3 regions of the Clostridium sp. FP1 genome follow, and region 3 is predicted to be linked to each of the others. Evidence: predicted binding sites of a transcription regulator. Region 3 holds the regulator's gene; each other region holds the start of a gene.
What was found. Region 3 encodes LexA, which represses DNA repair genes until DNA is damaged. Its sites were predicted from a motif close to CNAACANNTGTTNG; they were not measured.
Positions count from the first base shown of each region.

Region 1 (5,537 bases), 550 kb from region 3:
TTCCAACTGTGGATTTATTAAATGAAAATACTACTTCCAAAATGAATAAAAATGATAAAAAAGAGTTGCTTAGTAGTGCTACTAAGTTGCAAGAAACATTAAGTAGCTTTGGAGTTGAAGCAAAAGTTATTCAAGTTACAAAAGGACCTTCAGTGACAAGATTTGAGCTTCAACCAAATGCAGGTGTTAAGGTCAGCAAAATTGTAAATTTAGCAGATGATATTGCATTGAATTTGGCTTCTTCTGGTGTAAGAATTGAAGCCCCTATACCTGGTAAGGCAGCTGTAGGCATTGAAGTGCCAAATAAAGAGTTAAGTGCAGTTTACCTAAGAGAGGTAATAGAGTCAAATGAATTTTCAGCTACAAATAAAAATTTATCCTTTAGTCTAGGAAAAGATATAGGGGGTAATTGTGTTGTTTCAGATTTAACGAAAATGCCTCATTTGCTGGTAGCGGGAGCTACGGGATCTGGAAAGAGTGTTTGTATAAATTCATTAATAATAAGTTTACTTTATAAATATTCTCCAGAGGAGGTTAAGCTTTTATTAATTGACCCGAAGGTAGTTGAATTAAATATTTATAATGGAATACCACATCTATTGATACCAGTTGTAACGGATCCCAAAAAATCTGCAGGCGCTTTAAATTGGGCTGTAAATGAAATGACAAGAAGGTACAAACTTTTCGCTGAAAACAATGTACGTAATATTGAAGGATATAATGAACTAGTTAATAAAGGTATTGAAGAAAATAAATTACCTTGGATAGTAATTATAATTGATGAATTAGCAGACCTCATGACTGTTTGTGCGAGTGACGTAGAAGAATACATTGGAAGACTGGCACAAATGGCAAGAGCGGCTGGTATGCATTTAGTAATTGCCACGCAAAGACCATCAGTAGATGTTATTACAGGGGTTATAAAGGCCAATATACCTTCAAGAATATCCTTTGCAGTTTCAAGTCAAATAGATTCAAGAACAATTTTAGATTCTGCTGGTGCAGAAAAATTGCTAGGTAAAGGCGATATGCTTTTTTACCCTGTAGGAGAGGCTAAACCATTTAGAATTCAAGGGGCTTTTGTATCAGAAGAAGAAGTTGAGCGAGTGGTTGATTTTATAAAAAGTCAGAACTCAGAATTAAACTATGAAAAAGAAATAATAGACCAAATAGAAGGTAGTTTAAGTAATAAAGATGAGGCTTGCGATATTGATGAGTTATTAAATGAAGCAATTAAAATAGTAGTTGAAAATGATCAAGCGTCCACTTCCTTATTGCAACGTAAGCTAAAAATAGGGTATAATAGAGCAGCAAGAATTATAGAGCAAATGGAGGAACGTGGAATTATTTCAGGTAGAAATGGAAGTAAGCCTAGAGAAATATTATTAAGCCAGAGTGAATTAAAAGATTAATAATATAAATTTATGTAAGAAAAACTGCAAATACCCTTGTTTAATTTGTAAATCACATTTACAATAATTTATGTGTACAAATGTATGAGGTTAATAGTTAATAACTATTATTCACTTATAAAACCAAACAAGGAAGATAACAGTTAAATGTTATCTAAAAAGGTATATAAACAAGGAGGATGACCCGTGGAAAAATTAAAAGTTGGAGTTATAAATTTAGGTTGTGATAAAAATAGAATTGATAGTGAGATTATAATAGGTAGTTTAAGTGAAAAATATGATATTACAAACGATCCTAAACTTGCAAATATAATTTTAGTAAATACTTGTGGATTTATAGAATCTTCAAAACAAGAATCAATAGACACTATTTTAGAAATGTCAAAATACAAAGACAAATACAAGTGTACGGTTTTAATTGCAACTGGGTGCCTTACTCAGCGTTATGGAGCAGAACTGCTTGAGCTTATGCCAGAACTTGATATAATGTTGGGTGTCAATGATTATAGTAAGTTACTAAATAGTATAGAAGAGGTGCTTTCTAAAAATATTAAAGTACAACATTATAGTTATAGTGATGAAAATATTAATGAAGGTCAAAGGGTACTAACTACAGGAACGTGCACTGCTTATGTTAGAATATCAGAGGGTTGTGATAATGCTTGCGCATATTGTGCAATACCAAATATTAGAGGTAAATATAGAAGCAGAAAGATGGAAAATATAGTACAAGAGGTTAAGGACTTAAGCCAGCATGGTTGCAAAGAAATTATTTTAGTTGCTCAAGATACTACTAGATATGGTATTGATTTATACGGTGAGAAAACCTTGCATAAGCTGATAAGGAAAATTTCTGAAATAAGTGAAATTGAATGGATTAGAGTACTTTACTGTTATGCAGAAGAAATTACGGATGAAATTATAAATGAAATATCAATTAACGATAAAGTATGCAAATATGTAGATATACCAATCCAACATATAAGTGATGATATTCTTAAATCCATGAGAAGAAAAGGAAGAAAGCATATTATAACAGAAAACATAAACAAGATGAGAAAAAACATTGCTGGAGTAAATCTTAGAACTACACTTATTGTTGGATTCCCAGGTGAAACAGAGGAAGATTTTCAGGAGTTAAAACAGTTTATTAAAGAAACTAAATTTGATAAATTGGGAGTATTTAAGTATTCAATGGAAGATGGTACTGCCGCAGCAGAAATGGAAAATCAAATTTCTGAAGATATAAAAGTAAAACGTGAAGAAGAACTGATGTTAATACAACAAAGTATATCCAAAGAACTAAATAGTAAAAAGATAGGAAAAACATACAAGGTTTTAGTAGAAGGGGTTAATGATAAAACATATTTTGGCAGGGGTTATGAAATGGCACCAGAGGTTGATGGAAATATTTTCTTTGAATCTGATGTGGTGTATAATAAGGGAGAATTTGTTAATGTCAAAGTTACTAAAGCTTTAGAATACGATTTAATAGGAGTTGTGTGCTATGAATCTTGCGAATAAACTTACAATGCTCCGAATTTTTCTAGTGCCTATATTTTTAATATTTATGGCAGTTCAAGACATACCTTATGGAAGAGAAGTGGCTACTATTATTTTCATAGTAGCTTCTCTTACAGACAAATTAGATGGATATATAGCTAGAAGCAGAAACCAAATAACTAATTTCGGTAAATTTATGGATCCTCTAGCTGATAAACTGTTGGTAACTGCTGCACTTGTTTCCTTAGTGGAACTTCAGATTGTAGCTAGTTGGGTAGCTATGATTATAATTGCTAGAGAATTTGCAGTTTCAGGTCTTCGAACAATAGCTGCCTCAGAAGGAAAAGTAATTGCAGCTAGCTGGTGGGGGAAAATAAAAACTGTTATTCAAATAGTTGCTATAATTACAGCATTATTAAACTTATCTTATGTACATCCGATTTTAAATGTATTAACTGATATATTTATGGCTGCTGCAGTAATTATTACAATAATATCAGGAGTTGACTATTTTGTTAAAAATAAAGACTCAATTAGAATTGATAAGTGATTAATTTATTATAATTTGTTAATAATACAAATAATGGGGTTAATATTGTAATATTCCAAGAGAAGGAAAAACTAGGAATTTTTATTTTGCATGTTGACCATGCAAAACAAATGGTGTATACTTAACATAGAACAAATGTTCGTAATGAGAAGGATGGTGAACCCTAAGGGGAAATGTATGAATAATGAAAAATTAAAAGCACTAGAAGCAGCTATGGGTCAAATAGAGAAACAATTTGGTAAAGGTTCAATAATGAAACTGGGAGACCATAGTACTTTAAATTTAGATGCTATTTCTACTGGTTGTTTGGGACTGGATATAGGGCTCGGTATAGGTGGTGTTCCTAGAGGAAGAATGATTGAAATTTTTGGACCAGAATCTTCAGGTAAAACTACAGTTGCACTACATATAGTGGCAGAAGCACAGAAAGAAGGCGGTACAGCTGCATTTATTGATGTAGAGCATGCACTAGATCCTATTTATGCTAAATCATTAGGAATTAATATAGATGATTTAATAGTTTCTCAACCAGACACTGGTGAGCAGGCTTTAGAGATTACAGAGGCCTTAGTTCGTTCAGGGGCTATAGATGTTATTGTTGTGGATTCAGTAGCCGCATTGGTGCCTAAAGCCGAAATTGAAGGCGAAATGGGGGACTCTCATATAGGATTGCAAGCAAGACTTATGTCACAAGCACTAAGAAAACTTGCTGGATCTATAAATAAATCAAAATGTGTTATTGTATTTATAAACCAATTAAGAGAAAAAGTTGGAGTAATGTTTGGAAATCCAGAAGTAACTCCTGGTGGTAGAGCATTAAAATTTTATGCTTCTGTTAGAATAGATATCAGAAGAATAGATACAATTAAACAAGGTGATCAATTTATGGGTAATAGAACAAGAATAAAAATAGTCAAAAATAAAGTTGCTCCTCCATTTAAACAGGCTGAATTTGATATTATGTACGGTGAAGGTATATCTCGTGAGGGAGATGTTTTAGATATAGGCGTTAAAGAAGAAATTGTACAAAAAAGTGGAGCATGGTTTGCCTATGGAGATATACGTCTTGGACAAGGAAGAGAAAATGCAAAACAATACTTTAAAGACAATGCTCTGGTAATGTTTGAAATAGAAAATAAAATCAGAGAAAAATATAATCTACCTTTATCAAAAGCTCCAGTAATTGATAAGAAAGAAGTAAAACAAGTAAAAGAAATAAAAGAAGTTAGTAAAAAGGAAGAATAAAAGCAAGTGGCTACTTGCTTTTTTTTCTTCTTTTCATTATTAGAGGCTATATGTTATCTTAATTTAACTAGTATATTCTAAGTATAACTGTGGAATATTATTACTATAATAATGTGAAGTAGATGCTTTTTAAGGTGTATCATATTATTGTTTAGCATAATTATTGTATGATAGTAAAGTAAAATAATTTATTTAAATGTTAAAATCTTGACATTAATTGAAAAGTAATATAAAATAAATACAAATACTGGTTTAGCATATTCAAACTGCTACCAATTGAATAAATATTACACCTTCTCTAGCTTTCATGTTTACTCTTAAATAGACTCGAAAATAAGCAAAGGAGGTGTTGATAATCGATGGATACTAATAGTCGAATGATCTTAATAGTTTGTGCTATTTTGGTTGTTGTTTTAGTGGGTATTTTTGTTGTAATTTATACTAGAAAAAATATATCTCAAGCAAATATTTCTAAGGCTGAAAAAGAAGCTAAAAAAATTCTTGATGAAAGTTCAAAAGAATCTGAAACAAAAAAGAAAGAAGCTATTTTAGAAGCCAAAGAAGAAGTTCACAGACTTAGAACTGATTTAGAAAAAGAATCAAGAGAAAGACGTAATGAAGTTCAGAGGTTAGAAAGAAGAAATATCCAAAGAGAGGAATCTTTAGATAAAAAAAGTGATGTGCTGGAGAGAAAAGAAGAAAATCTTAATAAAAAGCAACAAGAAATTGAGATGTTAGAAGCAAGTATTCAAGATTTATACACAAAACAAAGGGAAGAATTAGAAAGACTATCAGGGTTAACAGCCGATGAAGCAAAACAAGTTTTA
Region 1 is NZ_JAAMNJ020000001.1:3,310,470-3,316,006, reverse strand. Features, by position in the region: gene G9F70_RS16195 (FtsK/SpoIIIE family DNA translocase) at 1-1,412, shown strand, start outside; gene rimO (30S ribosomal protein S12 methylthiotransferase RimO) at 1,599-2,936, shown strand; gene pgsA (CDP-diacylglycerol--glycerol-3-phosphate 3-phosphatidyltransferase) at 2,920-3,465, shown strand; gene recA (recombinase RecA) at 3,643-4,710, shown strand; gene rny (ribonuclease Y) at 5,070-5,537, shown strand, end outside.
Region 1: recA (recombinase RecA) is a predicted target of LexA. The motif match lies at 3,594-3,607, and genes of this name have one in related genera.

Region 2 (5,537 bases), 1.8 Mb from region 3:
ACTATGCTTTTTAGTCTTTGTAAGCTTTATCTCCTCTTCCATAAGTTCTACTATATTGCCATCTATTCTAGCGCGAACAAACCCATTCTTTTTAATATTCTCTAATACCTTAACATGCTCACCCTTTTTACCCCTTATTATGGGCGATAGAATTAAAAGCTTGGTTTTTAGTGGCATATCCATTACTCTGTCCACCATCTGATCTACAGTCTGCTGAGAAATCTCCTTGCCGCATTTAGGACAATGAGGCGTTCCAACCTTAGCATAAAGCAATCTCAAATAATCATAAATTTCAGTTACAGTACCCACTGTAGAACGCGGATTTCTATTAGTTGTTTTCTGATCTATAGAAATCGCAGGAGATAGTCCCTCTATGTATTCAACATCTGGCTTATCCATATTACCTAAGAACTGCCTTGCGTAAGCTGACAGCGACTCTACATACCTTCTCTGCCCTTCTGCATATAATGTATCAAAAGCCAGCGAAGACTTACCAGATCCCGAAAGTCCAGTAAACACTACAAATTTATCTCTTGGAATCTCTAAATCTACATTTTTTAAATTATTAACCTTAGCACCCTTTATAAAAATCTTATCCCTCATAATTCCACTCCTTATATTTCCCCTAAATAGTTAGAAATTGATAATTAATAATTTTCAATTCTCAGATATTCTTAATTTGTTTTTTAAGTTTATAAATTATATCGCGAAGCTGCGCTGCTCTTTCAAATTGTAAATCCTTAGCCGCCTGCTTCATTTCACTTTCATACCTGTCCATTAACTTTTTAGTTTCATCGTAATTTGCTTCCATAGCAGCTTCAAGGGTTTCATATACCGCTTCTTCCTCTGCCACTGTAACAGCTCCGATTACTTCTCTAATATCTTTAATAATAGTAGTTGGTGTAATATCATGTTCTTCATTATAATCCATCTGAAGTTTTCTACGTCTATTAGTTTCATCTATAGCCTTTTTCATAGACTTTGTGATTCTGTCCGCATACATTATTACTTTACTCTCTGAATTTCTTGCAGCTCTTCCTATAGTTTGAATTAATGAAGTTTCAGAACGCAGAAATCCTTCCTTATCTGCATCGAGTATCGCCACAAGGGCTACTTCTGGAATATCTAAGCCCTCTCTTAAAAGATTTATACCTACTAGTACATCAAATGTACCTAGTCTAAGATCTTGAATAATTTTCATTCTTTCTATAGTATCAATATCAGAATGTAGATAGGTAATTTTCATATCCATTTCTCTAAAGTATTTAGTCAAATCCTCTGACATCTTTTTTGTAAGTGTTGTAACTAAAACTCTAAACCCTTTTTTTATTGTGTCCTGAATCTTAGCATATAAATCATCTATTTGACCTTTGACAGGTCTAATAGCTATTTCAGGGTCTAATAGTCCTGTGGGTCTTATCACTTGCTCTGCAGTATTCTCGCTATGCTCTGCTTCATAGACGTTTGGAGTTGCACTTACAAAAACTGTCTGATTCATAGTACCCTCAAACTCTTCAAATGTTAGAGGCCTATTATCATAGGCAGAAGGAAGTCTAAACCCATACTCAATCAAATTAGTCTTTCTTGATTTATCTCCTCCAAACATAGCCCTAACCTGAGGAAGGGTTACATGACTTTCATCTATAAACATTAAAAAATTCTTTGGGAAATAGTGCATCAAGGTTTGAGGCGCTGTTCCTGCAGGCCTCCCATCTAAAATTCTAGAATAGTTCTCTATGCCACTACAGTAGCCAACCTCTCTTATCATTTCAATATCAAAGTTAGTTCTTTGCTTAAGTCTTTGTGCCTCTAGTAATTTATCCTGTGATATAAGCACCTTTAATCTGTGCTCTAATTCTTCTTCTATTTGTTCTATAGCAGGCTCTAGTTTTTCTTTTGAAGTCGCAAAATGAGAAGCTGGAAAAATAGATACATGCTTTCTCGCTCCAATAATTTCTCCTGTTAGCGAATCAAATGATCTAATTTTATCTATTTCATCACCAAAAAACTCCACCCTAATTCCTTCGCTGCTGGATGAAGCAGGAAATATATCAACAGTGTCCCCTCTCACTCTAAAGGTTCCGCGAATAAAATTAATGTCGTTTCTCTCATATTGTATATCTACTAATTGTCTTAATACTTCATTTCTATCCTTTTCCATGCCTTCCCGAAGTGAAACTGTAAGTTTTTTATATTCTTCAGGGTTTCCAAGTCCATATATACATGAAACTGAAGCCACCACAATAACATCATTACGCTCAAGTAGCGCTGAGGTAGCCGAATGTCTTAACTTATCAATATCATCATTTATAGATGAATCTTTTTCTATAAAGGTATCCGTTTGTGCGATATAAGCCTCTGGCTGATAATAATCATAGTAGGACACAAAATACTCCACACAGTTGTCAGGAAAAAACTCTCTAAACTCTGAGCAAAGCTGTGCCGCTAAAACCTTATTATGGGCAAGCACCAAAGTAGGCTTTTGAACTCTTTCAATAATATTAGCCATGGTAAAAGTCTTACCTGAACCGGTTACCCCTTTAAGAGTTTGAAATTTTTTACCTTCCTCAACCCCGCCCGCAAGACTCTCAATAGCCTGTGGTTGATCTCCAGTAGGTTTAAACTTCGAATGCAATTTAAATTCATTCATAAAAATCACCGCCTTTTATTCCGCTTAATTCGATAACAACTATTAATTGCTATCATCTATCTGAACATTTGTTCGTCTACTCCATTTTAACTATAAGTATTTAGTATGTCAATATCTCCTACAACTAATTCACTAATAAGTACTCTAAATAGTAAGTGTGAAATTTCTCCGAAGTGACTTGCAAAAAAATTAAAAAAGCTTGCCTCCTCAGTCTAAACTAAGGAGGCAAGTCTTTTTGATTTATTTCAATTAAGCTTTTTTTACTTCTTGCTGGATTTCTATGTTTTCTGCATTAATATTATCGTCAACCTCAACTTTAGTTAGTAACATTAAGCAATTTGAAACTTTTTTATTGACTATACCCAAACCTAATATTAGAAATGCGATGCCACCATATATACCAATTGGTTCAAATATTCCTGGTAACAATTGCGATGTCAATAATGCTTTTCTTACAGTAGCAATATCATACCCTTGATTTACAGCTTGGCTAACCGTACTTTTAAATAAGAGAATATTATTGACTAATAATGCAACACCGATCATTGCCACAACTGAAGCTACAATATACATAACAATCGAGATAGAAAATCCCTTTGATTTTTTAGATACACTTTTTTCTTTAGTTTGCATAATAACTTTTCCTCGTTTCCGCCCTTAAAGGCTATATTATAATTTCAATTTAATACTGAACCCATATTATTTTTTAAATAACATCTTCGTCTATTCATTAATACTAGTAGATAATTGTTGCATTAAGGTGTCAATAATGTTAACAATCTATAACCATTAAATCAAATTTTACATAAAAAGAAATAGGAACCTAAGTCCCTATTCCTTAAATATTATATGCTTTTTAGTTTAAAATTAAACAATTAGTAATTGTTATGTACCCATAATAATAGTAATAATATAAATTTTACTTATTCTATTATTCTTTTACCTATTACAAAGTTATCTGCGTAATACCCGGTTAATTCAGATATTTTTACAACATCACCAGGTTTAGGACAATGTATAAATTTATTATCTCCAATATATATTCCAACATGAGATACTTCAGAAGGTACAGCTGAATTAGTTATAAAAAAGACTAAATCTCCCTTTTCAAGATTATTTATATTAACAGATGCACCTATATCTACCTGGTCCATAGTCGTTCTAGGCAGATTTATCCCAAAGTTTTTATAGCTATACTGCACAAACCCTGAACAATCGAATCCACCACTTAAATATTCCCCAGCAGCGTTGAAATTTGCTGGTGCTTCGCCACCCCAAATATAAGGTGTTCCCAAAAATGTATTTGAATATGACACTAAGTCATTTCCAGTTGTTTTTGTGCTATATCGTTGTCCATCTTCAACATATTCAGCTTTATTTGATGTAGTATCAACAACACTTACATAGGATTTATATATATATCCCCATTCACCATCATACTTAATTTTATAGAACTCGCCTTGAGTTCCATATATATCTACTTTTTCCTTAGGATACTTTTTACCCATAACAATAACATTACTATCCAATGAAGCTGTTTTTCTTACGCTCAAAAAATCAGAGGCTGTAATAGTTCCAACACCTGTAGCTTTTGTTACAGGTGTTGGTGTAACACTGCTTGTACTATTTTCATTTACAACTTTTACATATAATTCACTTATATAGCTTGTTTTACCAGAGTAAGTTATTTTATAAAAACCATTTGTATTTTCATACATTGTAACTTTACTTCCAAGCTTAATAGAGCCTATCACAGGATAGGTTGTCCCAGCCCCAGACCTTATATTTAAAACATTTGCTGTTATAACTCCATATTTTTCTATGTAATCCGGTTTTACACTCACTACACTTTTGGTAGGAGAAGTATTTTTTACTATGTTTACGTATGATGTATGTGCGTATCCAATTTTCCCATTATAATTTATCTTATAAAAATCACCCTGTTTTCCAAGGGTATCTATCTTTGTATTCTTTGAAAGAAAACCTATAATGGAAGAAGAAAGTGAGGGATTTTGCCTAACACGTAATGAGTCTGTATTCACTACTCCACTATCAGCAGCTGCAATTTGAGAACTCACCATTGTCAATATCATAACTATAAGCGCTATTCTTTTTTTCATTTATTTACCTTCTCTCTATATTCTAAAATTCAATTCGAGTATATAGTATACCTTAAACTACTTATGATTTTGGTTTTATATTTATATTTCGACATAATATAATTCACTAAATATTTAAATGTATTCATCCTCCCATTTATTTTGAGTACTATTAAAACCCGCATTAAAAATACTAGATAAAATATGATGAAGTAATATTTTATATTATAGCACTTATATACTATAAATTTGTTGTTTTCAGAAATTTATGATTCTTATCATAGAGAAACCTAACATATATAAAATATACTAGCAATTATTCTTTACTATAGACTTTACTTACTTCTAATTTGAAGTCTAAAATTTTTGACAATACATCTATGTCGCCTCTAAATGGGTAACATAATAGTCTATTTTCATTTTCAAAAATCATAAAAAATGCTGGCTCATTTTCAGGTATTATTATATAAACTTCGTTTACAAGTGCATTTATACATTTCCCTTGTACCTTAACAGAAGGATAAAGTGGAATTCTAATAGCATAACCATCATCTGTAAGAGGGTTGCTTTTACCATAGATATTATCCACATCCTTTATCCAACTTACAACCATATTTTGAATTTCTCTATTAACTTGAATTACTTTTACGACCTTATCTTGCTTTGGGTCAAAAATTTCTGCATATCTAAATTCTTCAGCACTAATTACTATTGAATGCATGATTATAATAAATAAGAATATAATAACTGGTGTTTTTTTAATCATAAATATCACCTCTTTATTAATA
Region 2 is NZ_JAAMNJ020000001.1:4,567,639-4,573,175, forward strand. Features, by position in the region: gene uvrA (excinuclease ABC subunit UvrA) at 1-603, opposite strand, end outside; gene uvrB (excinuclease ABC subunit UvrB) at 665-2,650, opposite strand; gene G9F70_RS21660 (hypothetical protein) at 2,900-3,283, opposite strand; gene G9F70_RS21665 (C40 family peptidase) at 3,574-4,770, opposite strand; gene G9F70_RS21670 (hypothetical protein) at 5,066-5,515, opposite strand.
Region 2: uvrB (excinuclease ABC subunit UvrB) is a predicted target of LexA. The motif match lies at 2,712-2,725, and genes of this name have one in related genera.

Region 3 (5,537 bases):
TAGGTTAGAAGAGAAAATAAGTATAGCTAAAAAGTTAAAGGATGTATTAGATTCAAAAACCATAGCAGATAACACAGGCTTAACTATAGGACAAGTTAAAAACTTATGATCAAGCAAGATTTTTCTAGTAGTTAAGTCACAACTGTAGAATATTACGGTATATTAAGATAAAACTTACAAGGTATAAAAAATGAAGGAGGTTTGTTCATGGAACAAATTATAATACTTGTTATATGTTCTATATGCTTAGTTTTAGGGGTTATTATTAATTTCCGTGATAAAAAAAAGGATTAGTATATTTTCATGAGGGTCGTGAATACTGTAGTTTTAAGTGACATTGATCACTAGTTAACTTATGAAGCGAAAATCTAAGAAAACGCAAAATTAGATTATGGTATTTTTGTTTGTAAAACAAATTTTTCAGGATAATATATTTTCAATTATAGGGGGATTTTATGAATTTAGAATATCAAATAACTAAGCAAGACTACATCGATTTTAACATTTACCATATGACTCATTCAGTGACAATGAAACGTTCCTTATTTATTCTAAGATTTATTTTCCCAATCATATTTCTAGTTTTACCTATATTTCTAATAAAGATTACTGATATACCTTTATGGTATTGGTCTAGCGTTTGTATAATATCATCTGTATTATGGATTATTTTTTATCCTAAATTTATGAAAAGGTCTGTAGAAAAAAGAATTTCAAAGATACTTGAGGAAGGTAAAACCACAGGCATTCTTGGAAATCACAACTTTTCATTTACAGAAGAAGGTGTTGTTGATAAAACTGAATTCAGTGAAACAAAATATAATGTAATTGAAAAAGTCGTACAGTCTGAAACACATATATTTATATACGTTAGTACTGTAATGGCTTATATTATACCGATAAGAATATTCGGCAGTGTTGATGAAAAGAGTGAATTTTTAAATATACTCAATAAAACCTTAAAAGTAAGATGAAAACAGTGTATTATTAGGGGTATAATTTCATGCAATATCGTCCATGGTAATCTTGTTTTGCTGTTAAGTGTAAAAAAATGAAGGATAACGGAAGTTACCACATTATATTACAGTATATTTAAAGGCTTATAACTTTGATTTCTGTATAAAACTGTTCTACATTAGTATTATATATGTTATTATTACTAGGGCAACTTAAATAACTAGGTAGGCTATTAGTCCATTTTATTTAAGCTGCTTTAGGTGTAATTTTAAATACATATATAATAAATTAATGACAAAAGGGGACCTGGAATCATGATAGATATAACAAAAACATACCTTCAAAACAAGTATAAAATAAGCTCAAAAACCCTAGAACTCTATGATATAGCAATACAAGATGTTCAAAAGGAGTTTGAAATTCTTGATGAAATAAGAGAGTTTAATCAACTCAAGGTTTTGACAGCATTGCAAGATGAAAGAATTAGCGACGCTCATTTTACAAATTCATCTGGATATGGTTATGGAGATATCGGACGAGATTCATTAGATAAGGTATATGCGAGGATTTTTAATTGTGAGAGTGCATTGGTAAGACCACATTTCGTAAATGGAACACATGCAATTGGAGCAGCCTTATTTGGTAATTTAAGACCTAATGATACCATGATGTCTGTATGCGGAACACCTTACGATACACTTCTTAATATAATAGGTATAAATCTTACAGAAGATATAGGATCATTAAAAGATTATGGTGTAAAATATAAGCAATTAGAATTAACCCATGACTCTAAAGTTGATATTGATTTAATGAAAAAGAATCTACTAGAAGATAAGTCAATTAAGCTAATTCATATTCAAAGATCCACTGGATATGGATGGAGAAAAGCATTATTAATTTGTGAAATAGAAGAGATTATAAAAGCTGCAAAAGCTATAAATCCAAAGGTTATTTGCTTTGTAGATAATTGTTATGGCGAATTTATGGACGTTCATGAGCCTACAGATGTAGGTGCAGACTTAGTTGCAGGTTCACTTATAAAAAATATTGGTGGAGGCATTGCACCTACAGGTGGTTATATTGCAGGTAAAGAAGAATATGTAGTGCAAGCTTCTTATAGATTAACAACTCCTGGAATAGGAGGGGAGTGTGGTTCTACTTTTGGAGTTATGCGTACTTTATTTCAAGGGTTATTCTTAGCACCTCATGTAGCTATGGAAGCATTGAAGGGCGCTATCTTTTGTGCAAGAATTATGGAACTTGCAGGTTTTGAAGTTCTTCCTAAATATACGGATAAAAGAAGCGATATAATTCAAGCTATAAAATTTAACAATAAGGAAAAGTTGATTAATTTCTGTAGGGGTATACAAGAGGGGTCGCCCATTGATTCGTTTGCTCAATGTGAACCTTGGGATATGCCAGGATATGCAGATAAGGTTATAATGGCAGCAGGGGCATTTATTCAGGGCTCATCAATAGAATTATCTGCAGATGCACCAATTAGAGAGCCTTATATAGCATATTTACAGGGTGGATTAACCTTTGATCATGCTAAGATTGGAATACTAATAGCGCTTTCAAAAGTTATTTAAAATCAAGCTCATATATTAAACTAACTTCACTTTACCTTTTGCTAGTTAAGCTAGTACGGGAATATCAAAAACCTGCAATGATTATATTATTTGCAGGTTTTTGTTGTATACAAAATAATATTGAAATGCTTTAGGGGATGATTTAATACTTTCTGTAAATACCAACAAGTACTCCCAAGATTGCACAGTCATCAACTATAATAGGGGCCATAGTTGAATTTTCAGGTTGAAGTCTTATATGACCCTTTTCCTTGAAAAATCTTTTTATAGTTGCTTCATTATCAATAAGAGCCACCACTATATCACCATTTTTAGAGGTATTAATTTTCTCAATTATAGCTAGGTCTCCATCTAATATTCCTGCTTCAATCATACTGCTACCAGAAACTCTAAGCATAAATAATTCATTATTGGTTTTAGTAAAATTTAGTGGAATAGTAAAGGTGTCTTCAACATTTTCAACTGCGAGTATTGGTATTCCAGCTGTAATTTTTCCTATAATAGGGATATCTATTAGTTCTTTTCTTGTGACACTATCCTTTAATAATTCAATTGCGCGAGGCTTGGTAGGGTCTCTACGAATATATCCTTTTTTCTCTAATCTTTCTAAATGGCCATGAACAGTTGAGGTAGATTTTAATCCTACAGCCACGCATATTTCTCTTACAGAAGGTGGATATCCTTTTAATTGAACTTGCTCTTTTATGTAGTTATATATTTCGCTTTGTTTATCTTTTTTTTGAGTTAACATAAAAACACCTCTCATTCGTATTAAAATTATACCATATATATGTAAAAGAATCAAACTTACGTTCGTCTTTTAGGCAAAATGTATTAGTGCTTAAAATTCATATTTTCTAAATGCTGAAATATAATTAAAATGTATATAATTGAATCTATAAAATTGTTTTTGTTTGATTATTAGAGTATTATTTGTTATACTTGTCTATTATGAAGTATTTTAAATTAATGGAGCGTGGTGTTGTATGGCTAAAAATTGTATATTTAATGATAAGAAAATTTGTAGTAATTGTGGGGAATGTGAAGTCTGTGAATTGAATTCCAATAAAAAATGTAATAATTGTGGAAAATGCTTAGAACTTGAAGGCTATGATGTTAAAGCCATAAAAATTGATGAAGTTTTTCAGGCCGAAGAGTTAGAAGAAGAATTGGAAGATGATTTTTATGATAAGGATGTAATTAACTTATCAAAAGCAGAAGAAAATAATAGTGAAAATGAAAATCAAGACCTATCAGACTCAGAAGGACTAATTGAATTTGAAGAATATAATTCATTGTTAGCAGAGCAAGAACACTCTAACATAGATAAGGATGATTTTATACCTGAAAATGATGAAGTTTGGGAATATATAGATGATATAGACGGGATGAAAGACCTTCTTGAAAATGAAGAAGAAAATTCAGATTTACTTCATGAGGAGTTTCCAGGACTTATAAGAGTAAAAAAAATATAAATATATACTTTCTTTATTATTTAAGAAATATTTTTATGTGCAAAAAAAAAGTATATATTACGTATAATGCATTAATAGTAATATATACTTTTTTCTTTTTTACTCATCAGAAAGTGGGTTTGATTTAACTGCATTTCTTAATTTATCATTATCTACGTGAGTATATATTTGGGTAGTAGATATATTTTCATGACCTAAAATTTCTTGCAGACTTCTGATATCAACATTACCATACTTATACATAAGAGTAGCAGAGGTATGCCTTAATTTATGAGGAGTATATTTATTTTTATTAAGGCCAGCGTTGCCTATATGTTTTTTTACAATTCTTTCTACAGTTCTTTTATTAATTCTGCCAAATTTACCGCTTATAAAAAGGGCATCCTTATCTTCAGGATGAATTTTTTCTAAATCTGCATTTCTAATAGGTAAATATTTATATATTGCCTTTAATGAAGCCTTATTTAAATAGATGGTTCTTTCTTTATTTCCTTTTCCAATAATAGATAGGGTATCATTTTTCATATCAGAGATATTTATACTACAAAGCTCCGATAGTCTGAGACCACAATTTAAAAAGAGTGTAATCATACTATGGTCGCGAATAGAATGTTTCTCTCTAGATGTAGTTGCATCTAGCAGGGTCTTGCTTTCATCTAAGGTTAAGAAAACAGGGCTTCGCTTGCCTAATTTGGGTGACTCTAGATCTATTGATGGATCTATATTTAGCACTTTGGATTTAGTGGTTAAATACTTAAATAGGGACTTTATAGATGCGATTTTTCTTGCTTTAGCATAGTTTCCATTAGCCCTAGATTTTCCAAGATAGGAGATAAAGGCATATAAGTCCTGTAATGTAAGGGTCTTTAATGTATCTAGAGTTAAGTCCTTAATACTAATTTCCTCAATGTGCAGAACTTTATCTGAGGGTACTAAGCCTTTATACATTTTCAAAAACTTTAGCAATAATGATAAATCTGCAGTGTACGCAACAATAGTAGCCACAGAACAGCCTTTAATAGTAGATAAATAATTAAAATAATCATTTAGAAACGCAGGGAGTTCATTGTTATAAATAGTATTTATATCAGATTTCATAGGTACCTCCAAAATATATAATAATGTCGTGAAACTTACATTTCACGACATTATTATTCTACAAGAGGGGGGCAAAATCCTGCTTATTTTTAAAAATACTTTAATTTTTTTTTTTATTATTGTAAATTTATTTATTTTGCTTTGCAATGTAATCTATATGTTTCCTGTTAAAACTATAGTTAAACTAAAGGAGCTACCAGTTTTACATCACTGATAGCTTCTTTAGTCTAATTGTTATTAATTATAAACATATGTCATATTCATATCAATGATTATACGTTTATAGAAGTTTCCACACCCATTGCATCTTTATTTGCTTCTAATATTGGATTTACATATTCCTCTATAAATTCTACAACTTGACTTGGAGCTCTACCTATAAATTTAATTGGGTCAATTACTGCTAGAATCT
Region 3 is NZ_JAAMNJ020000001.1:2,764,573-2,770,109, reverse strand. Features, by position in the region: gene G9F70_RS13405 (DUF1835 domain-containing protein) at 1-109, shown strand, start outside; gene G9F70_RS13400 (YcxB family protein) at 456-974, shown strand; gene G9F70_RS13395 (aminotransferase class I/II-fold pyridoxal phosphate-dependent enzyme) at 1,272-2,552, shown strand; gene lexA (transcriptional repressor LexA) at 2,695-3,303, opposite strand; gene G9F70_RS13385 (hypothetical protein) at 3,539-4,027, shown strand; gene G9F70_RS13380 (tyrosine recombinase XerC) at 4,127-5,125, opposite strand; gene purB (adenylosuccinate lyase) at 5,398-5,537, opposite strand, start outside.